DNA from 2 places in the Arthrobacter sp. 10N418 genome. Region 2 is predicted to be linked to the other one. Evidence: predicted binding sites of a transcription regulator. Region 2 holds the regulator's gene; the other holds the start of a gene.
What was found. Region 2 encodes LexA, which represses DNA repair genes until DNA is damaged. Its sites were predicted from a motif close to TCGAACANNTGTTCGA; they were not measured.

Region 1 (3,534 bases), on a different contig from region 2:
GGCCAAGGACCCGGGTATCGGTTCCAGGATGATCAACGCCCGCAGCGAGAGTGTCCTGGAGAAGCCGGCGTTCCGGAAGGCCGCGCGCGCCCGGCGCTGTGCCGTCCCGGCCGACGGTTACTACGAGTGGAAGGGCGAGGGCCGCGGCAAGCAGCCGTACTACGTGCACCCCAAGGATGAGCACCCCATGGTCTTTGCCGGACTGTACGAGTGGTGGAAGGATCCCGCCAAGGCCGAGGGCGACCCGGAGCGGTGGATGCTGTCGACGTCGATCATGACCACGGACTCGCCGCCGGAAGGCTACGCCGGGGGCATGCTGGCGGAACTGACTGCCCTCCACGACCGGGTGCCGCTGCCGATGGACCGGGAGACCATGCAGGCGTGGCTGGACCCGCACGTCGATGGCGCTGCCGCTCTCGTGGACCTGGTCCGCGCCGGCGCGCACGACGTCGCCGAGGGCTGGACGATTGACGCCGTCGGCACCGCCGTCGGGAACGTCAAGAACGATTCCCCGGAACTCATCCAGCCGGTCGGGAGCCTCTTCTAGGGCTCCGGCTGCCCGACCGCTCCTGCCCCGCCCGCTTAGCAGAGGCTCCGTTCAGAGCGTGACAACACCGCCGTCGTCGACCGCCCACGAGGGGTTGAAGGCCACTTCCCAGCGGAAGCCGTCGGGATCGGCAAAATACCCCGTGTACCCGCCCCATGGCTGGGTCCTGGGGGCGGAGACGATGGTGGCGCCGGCCGCTTCGGCCTCGGCCATGACCCAGTCGACTTCCGCCGTGCTGGCCAGGTTGTGGCTCAGCGTGATGCACGGAATGCCGGCAGGGCTGCCGGTCCCGGCCTCGGCCTGCATCTGTCCGGCGTCCCAGAGCGAGAGGAGCAGGCCGTGATTGACCTGGAGGAAGAGCACCTGGCCCGGAACTTCCCGGTGGACGCGCCAGCCGAGGCCGTCAACGTAGAAGCTGCGTGAGGCGTCGACACTGCGGACACCCAGTGAAATTAAGTCGACTCGTGGCTGCATCTTTAGATACTGTCATGGTCATGTCCACAAATCACGGAGACGACAAGAACGCCCAGGCCGACAAGGAGCAGCTCGCCGCCGTGCGTGTGGCCGTGGACGAGGTGGATGAGCAGATTGTCATGCTGATCGGTCGCCGTGAACGCCTCATCCGGATCGCCGGGACCCTCAAGGAGGACAGCGCCCAGGTGCGGGCGCCGGGGCGGGTTGAGCGCGTTATCGAGCATGTCCGCGCGACCGCGGAGAAAAAGGACATCGATCCCGACATCGTCGAGAAGACCTACCGCGCCATGGTGGAGGCCTTCACCACGCTGGAACTGGAAGTGTACAAAGCCAGCAGTTAGGTCCCGCCGCTTTAGAGGGCTTCCTCCACCGGCACATTCGCCTGGAAGTCCCGGCCGTCGCAGTCGCTGAAAGCGGTCATGAGGTGTCCCTTGGACAGTCCCATCACCGTGCTCAGGGGGAAGTGGCCGGTGATGGTGTTCCCCGAATGCTCCACACCCTTGAGGTCAAAGTTCTCCTCCGTGCCGTCATGGCTGAAGCAGTAGAAGGACACGGCCTCGCCGTTCATGAATTCGATCCCCATCCTGCGCTGGTGGGAATGGTCCGGCGTTGCCGCCACGAGGCCCACTACGTAGGCGCCCTGGCCCGGAATATTTCCGTCTATATCGAACTTCGCCACCAGGGCGATGTCCTTGGCGGCGATGCTGACGTGCTTGAGGAGTGCGTTATGGGAACTCATGGCTCAATCCTGCTCTCTGCGCTCCCGTCCGTCCACCCCTGACCTAGGTTTTGCCCCGGCCCCGTCGTAGACTGGACTTGTTCGAAGATATATTCGAATAATGATTTTGCGCGGATTGTTTGCGCGGTGGTCCAGGAGGCACTATGGGCATGTTCAGCGAGTCGGTCGACGTCGTCTGCACGCCCTCCGGCATGCCTTTGAAGCTTGACTGGGCAGGCCGCCACTACACCGTGTGCGCGGACCCGGTCCGCTGGTACGAGCGCCGCCAGTGGTGGGCGGAGGAAAGCCGGGCTCCCCTGGGGAGCGGTCCGGGGCTGGTCGACCACGAGATCTGGCGGGTCCAGGTCCGCCTGGCTGATGCATCCCCGGAGGACATGCTCACCCTTGACCTGACCCGGCATCTCGGCAGCGGCCGCTGGCGGTTGCTGAGGATCCACGACGCCCTGCAGCCCCTCCGGAAGCCCAAAACAGCATGAGCTTCACCCATCTCCACGTTGCCACCGCCTTCAGCGCCCACTACGGGGTCTCCTGGCCGGATGAACTGGCCAGCGCCGCCGCGGCCGACGGCGCCACCGCGCTCGCCTGCACGGACCGTGACGGGCTCTACGGGACAGTCAAGCACCTGAAGGCCTGCATGGCGGCCGGGCTGGATCCGATTGTCGGGGTCGACCTTGCGGTCTTTGACGACGACGGCGACCTCCGCACCCAGGTGGGCGGACGCGTCGTCGTCCTGGCGCACGGGCACGCCAGCGGCGCCGGCTACCGCGCGCTGTGCAGGCTGATCTCCGACGCCCATGCCCGCACCACGGGTAAGGCCGGGGGAGCGGTGCCGGTTGCCGTGACCCGGGCGGAACTGGCCTCCCGCACGCTGCACCCGGAGACGCTGAAGCCGGTGCTGACCGTACTGATCGGGCCGGACTCCGACGTCGGACGTGCCATGGGCGGGCGGCGGTACCTGCGGCCCCGCACCTTGTTCAAACGCTGGCTCGACGCCATGCCGCCGGGCACCGTGGCGGCGGAGGTCGTCTCCCAGCTCAGCCCGCCGGGGGAACCGCTCAGCACGGCCCATGCCGTGCGCATGCTCAAACTCGCCGCGGAACACGCAGTGCCCGCCGTACTGAGCAACGCCGTGCGGTATGTCGCCGAGGACGGCGCGGCAACGGCGGACGTGCTGGACTCCGCCCGGACCCTGAAATCGCTCCCCGAGCTCTCCGCCGCCCCGCTGCTGCAGCCCAACGGGCAGGGCTGGCTCAAATCGTCGGCGCAGATGCTGCAGCTGGGCAAGGAAATCATGCATGCCGCCGGATACGGCACCGCTGACCTCAAACGGCTAATGGCCCAGACCGAGGCGCTCGCGGACCGCTGCCGGATTGACCCGGTCACGGATATGGGGTGGAAGCAGCCCGTGGTTCCGGAAACCTCCGTGATCGGCATCGCCGGGGATCCCCTCGTGGAGCTGACCCTGCGCTGTGAGGCCGGAATCGGCCGGCGGTTCCCGGGCATCGCCGGAAAGCCGGAAGAACAGCTGCGTGCCCGGCTGGGGCACGAACTGCGGATCATCGACAGCCTGGGCTTCGCCGCCTATTTCCTGACTGTCGCCGAGGTCTCGCGGATGATCCTGGACATGGGTGTCCGGGCAGCCGCCCGCGGCTCCGGCGCCTCCAGCCTGGTCAACTATCTGATCGACGTCAGCCAGGTGAACCCGCTCCAGCACGACCTCATCTTCGAACGCTTCCTCTCCCGCGACCGTGCCACGTTGCCGGATATCGACATC
Region 2 (3,534 bases):
GCCTCATGCCCAACGGCCTCAACACCGAACAGCTGGACTGCGTGGACCAGCTCCGCGACGCCTGCCGCGCCGCGCTCTCCGATTCCAAGGGCGACAGCGCCACCACGGCCGACGGCGGTCGCCAGCTCGCCCGCTCCCGGCTCATGGTCATCCTGGAACTGTGCGAACGCCTCCTGGCGGCCCGCGAGAACCGTGAAGTGGTGTGGTTCTCCCGCAACAGCACCTTCGACCCGGCACAGGGCTACTCCCAGCCGGACGAAACGGCACCGGCCCTCATCAACGTGGCGCCGCTCAGCGTGGCCGGCCGGTTGCGCGAGGGCCTGTTCGCGGACCACACCGTCATACTGACCTCGGCTACCCTCGCAATCGGCTCCGCGTTCGAACCGGCTGCCGGCGGCCTGGGGCTTGTCGGCCACGGCGCGCCCAGCTGGACCGGCGTCGACGTCGGTTCGCCGTTCGAATACCCCAAGCAGGGCATCCTCTATGTTGCCAAACACCTGCCCAAACCCGGCCGGGGCACTTCCCCGGAAGCATTGGACGAACTGGAGAAGCTCATCCGGGCCTCCGGCGGCGGAGCCCTGTGCCTGTTCTCCTCCCGGCGCGCCGCGGAGGAAGCCGCAGAGGCCATGCGGCCGCGGCTGGACATGGACATCCTGTGCCAGGGCGATTCGACCATGACGGCGCTCGTGAGGCAGTTCGCCGACGAACCGGACACGTGCCTTTTTGGCACCATGTCCCTCTGGCAGGGCGTTGACGTCCCGGGTGTCTCGTGCCGTCTCGTCGTCATCGACCGGATCCCGTTCCCGCGGCCCGACGATCCGCTGATGACCGCCCGGTCCCGGGCCGTGGCCCAGGCCGGCGGCAACGGCTTCATGAGCGTTTCGGCAACCCACGCCGCGATCCGCCTTGCCCAGGGAGCCGGACGGCTGATTCGTTCGACGTCGGACAAGGGTGTCGTGGCGGTGCTGGATTCCCGGCTCTCCACTGAGCGCTACGGAGCCTTCCTCCGTGCCGCCTTGCCACCGTTCTGGCCGACCACCGACCCCGGAGTTGCCCTCGCGGCTCTGGAGCGGCTCTCGAAGGAATCCGGGCAGCCCGCTACGTAGGTCTGGCGGGAGCCCCGGCGGGGCGCAGCCGGGGGAGTGCGGCCTTCCCGCCGGGTTGCTTTCCTTCTGTCTCCGCGCACCCGCGGGATGCCGGCGCCGTCCGGGACCGGCGGGCCCGTGCTTCGCGAGTAACTGGGGAGGAACGCGAAGGGCCCCGTCCGATGTCGGACGGGGCCCTCATGCCCTGTGGCCGGTGTGCGTCAGAGCGACCGCAGCACCGAGACGACCTTGCCCATGATGACGGCGTGATCGCCAAGGATGGGCTCGTACTGGGTATTCTGCGGCAGCAGCCAGGTGTGTCCGTCCCGCTGGCGGAAGGTCTTTACTGTGGCCTCGTCATCCAGGAGTGCAGCCACGATCTCCCCGTTGACTGCGTCGCTTTGCCGCCGGACGACCACCCAGTCACCGTCGCAGATGGCGGCGTCGATCATGGAATCACCGGCGACTTTGAGCATAAAGAGTTCGCCGTGGCCCACCAGCTGACGCGGCAGCGGCATGACGTCCTCGACCACCTGGTCTGCCAGGATCGGTCCGCCGGCGGCGATGCGACCGACGAACGGCACCATCGCGGTGTCCGTGGCGCTGGCGAGCTCCGAGACGGACCGCCCTCCCGCCGCCCGCAGGCTGCTGGATTTCTCCACGCCCGAAATCCTGGTGCTTCCCTCGTCCAGGGTCAGCGGCATAAGCACCTCCATGGCCCGCGGACGTTTGGGGTCGCGGCGGAGATAGCCGAGCTTCTCGAGCTGCGAGAGCTGGTGGGTGACGCTGGAGAGGCTGGCGAGGCCCACGGTGTCGCCGATCTCGCGCATGGACGGCGGGTAGCCGTTGTCGGTCACGGACCGCTGGATGGTTTCCAGGATCTTCTTCTGCCGGACGGTAAGGCTCTTGGGGGCCCGGGCTGGCTGTGGGCCCCGCTGGGTGGCCCTGCCGCCGGTGGCTTGTGCTGCCATGTTCGCCAACGCCTTTCCAATCCGCCCGGCCGCCGTGGCTGCAGCTGCCGGGAACTTCCGGCCTGAAATGTCAGACCCTGCTGATCAACTGCAGAAGCGGTTGTTCTGTGACTCAAACGTAGGCCAGCCGCAAAGCTTTTTCAAACATTTGTTCTAGCGAGTCTCGACAACGTTCGTTAGTAAGTGCTAAAACGGAAGAAGCAAAGTTCGAATATGTGTTCGATTTGGAAATTTCCGGTCGAAGCATCAAGTTCGGTTCTATGTTCGAAGGTTCAGTCGGTTGGCGGCGAGTAGGTGGAGTACGCCGGGCGGCAACGTATGGTCCAGGAGGGCTCAGTTCATGTCAGCATCAAGCGCGTTTCACGACACTTTCAGCCGCGACGCATTCGGCCAGTACGGCCGGCCCGCAGGCACGTCGACCCGCCAGCCCACTTTGTCCAGCCAGCACGCTTCATCCGCGGAGCCTGTGCAGGCCGCCCGGGTCCGGACCAAGCAGGCCCCGCTGCGTCTGACCCGGCGTGGCAGGTTCGTCTTCTTCGGCGTGCCGCTGATCCTTCTTGCCGCGCTCATCCTGTCTTTCAGTGGCTTCCTCAACGCTCCGGCGAAGGCGGCCGAGTCGGCCTCCGAGCTTTCGCCGACGCCCAGCGTATCCGTGACTGTTCAGCCCGGGGAGTCCCTCTGGGCCATCGCGGGAGAGGTGGCCCCGGAGCGTGATCCCCGTGATGTCGTGGCCGACATCGTGCAGCTGAACAACCTGGGGGCCGCTCGAGTAATGCCGGGCCAGCAGCTCTTCGTCCCGTCCAAATAGTCACGTGGATCCATGCGCAAGCCGTGCGGAAGTCCCGTGGATCTGTGGAAAAGCCATGCCGAAGCCGCGCGCCGCAGCCGGCCGCGACGGGGCCCAGGCGTCACAGTTTCAGCGCCCGTCGCCCTCTCACTTAAACTGGTGAAGTGACTGACCAGTTAGAGCGCCTCAACCGACTGCCCCTCCGGACCAATCTGCGCGGTCTGCGCCCCTACGGCGCGCCCCAGCTGGACGTTCCCATCCTGCTCAACGTCAACGAGAACACCCATGGTGTTCCGGCCGACGTCCGCGCAGCCATCACCGAGGCCGTCACCGCAGCGGCGGTCGGACTGAACCGGTATCCGGACCGCGAGTTCACCGAGCTGCGCGAGGGGCTGGCGGAATACCTCGGCCACGGGCTGGGCGCCGAGAACATCTGGGCGGCCAACGGCTCCAACGAGGTGCTCCAGCAGATTCTCCAGGCCTTCGGCGGCCCGGGGCGCACGGCGCTCGGCTTCCCTCCCACATACTCGATGTACCCGCTCCTGGCTGCCGGCACTGACACGGAGTACATCATCGGGGTGCGCGCGGCGGACTATGGCCTCAGCGCTGAATCGGCCGCACGGCAGGTCCGTGAACTGCAGCCCAACATCGTGTTCCTGTGCTCCCCGAACAACCCCACCGGCACCGGCCT

Region 1: a site for LexA is predicted at 1,842-1,857, ahead of AC1DCZ_RS14285 (DUF6504 family protein). Genes of this name have one in related genera too.

Annotation. Positions count from the first base shown of each region.
Region 1 is NZ_JBFTIK010000017.1:45,835-49,368, forward strand. Features, by position in the region: gene AC1DCZ_RS14265 (SOS response-associated peptidase) at 1-547, shown strand, start outside; gene AC1DCZ_RS14270 (VOC family protein) at 599-1,021, opposite strand; gene AC1DCZ_RS14275 (chorismate mutase) at 1,036-1,362, shown strand; gene AC1DCZ_RS14280 (hypothetical protein) at 1,374-1,760, opposite strand; gene AC1DCZ_RS14285 (DUF6504 family protein) at 1,904-2,236, shown strand; gene AC1DCZ_RS14290 (DNA polymerase III subunit alpha) at 2,233-3,534, shown strand, end outside.
Region 2 is NZ_JBFTIK010000009.1:90,495-94,028, forward strand. Features, by position in the region: gene AC1DCZ_RS09460 (ATP-dependent DNA helicase) at 1-1,106, shown strand, start outside; gene lexA (transcriptional repressor LexA) at 1,307-2,056, opposite strand; gene AC1DCZ_RS09470 (LysM peptidoglycan-binding domain-containing protein) at 2,523-2,864, shown strand; gene AC1DCZ_RS09475 (histidinol-phosphate transaminase) at 3,008-3,534, shown strand, end outside.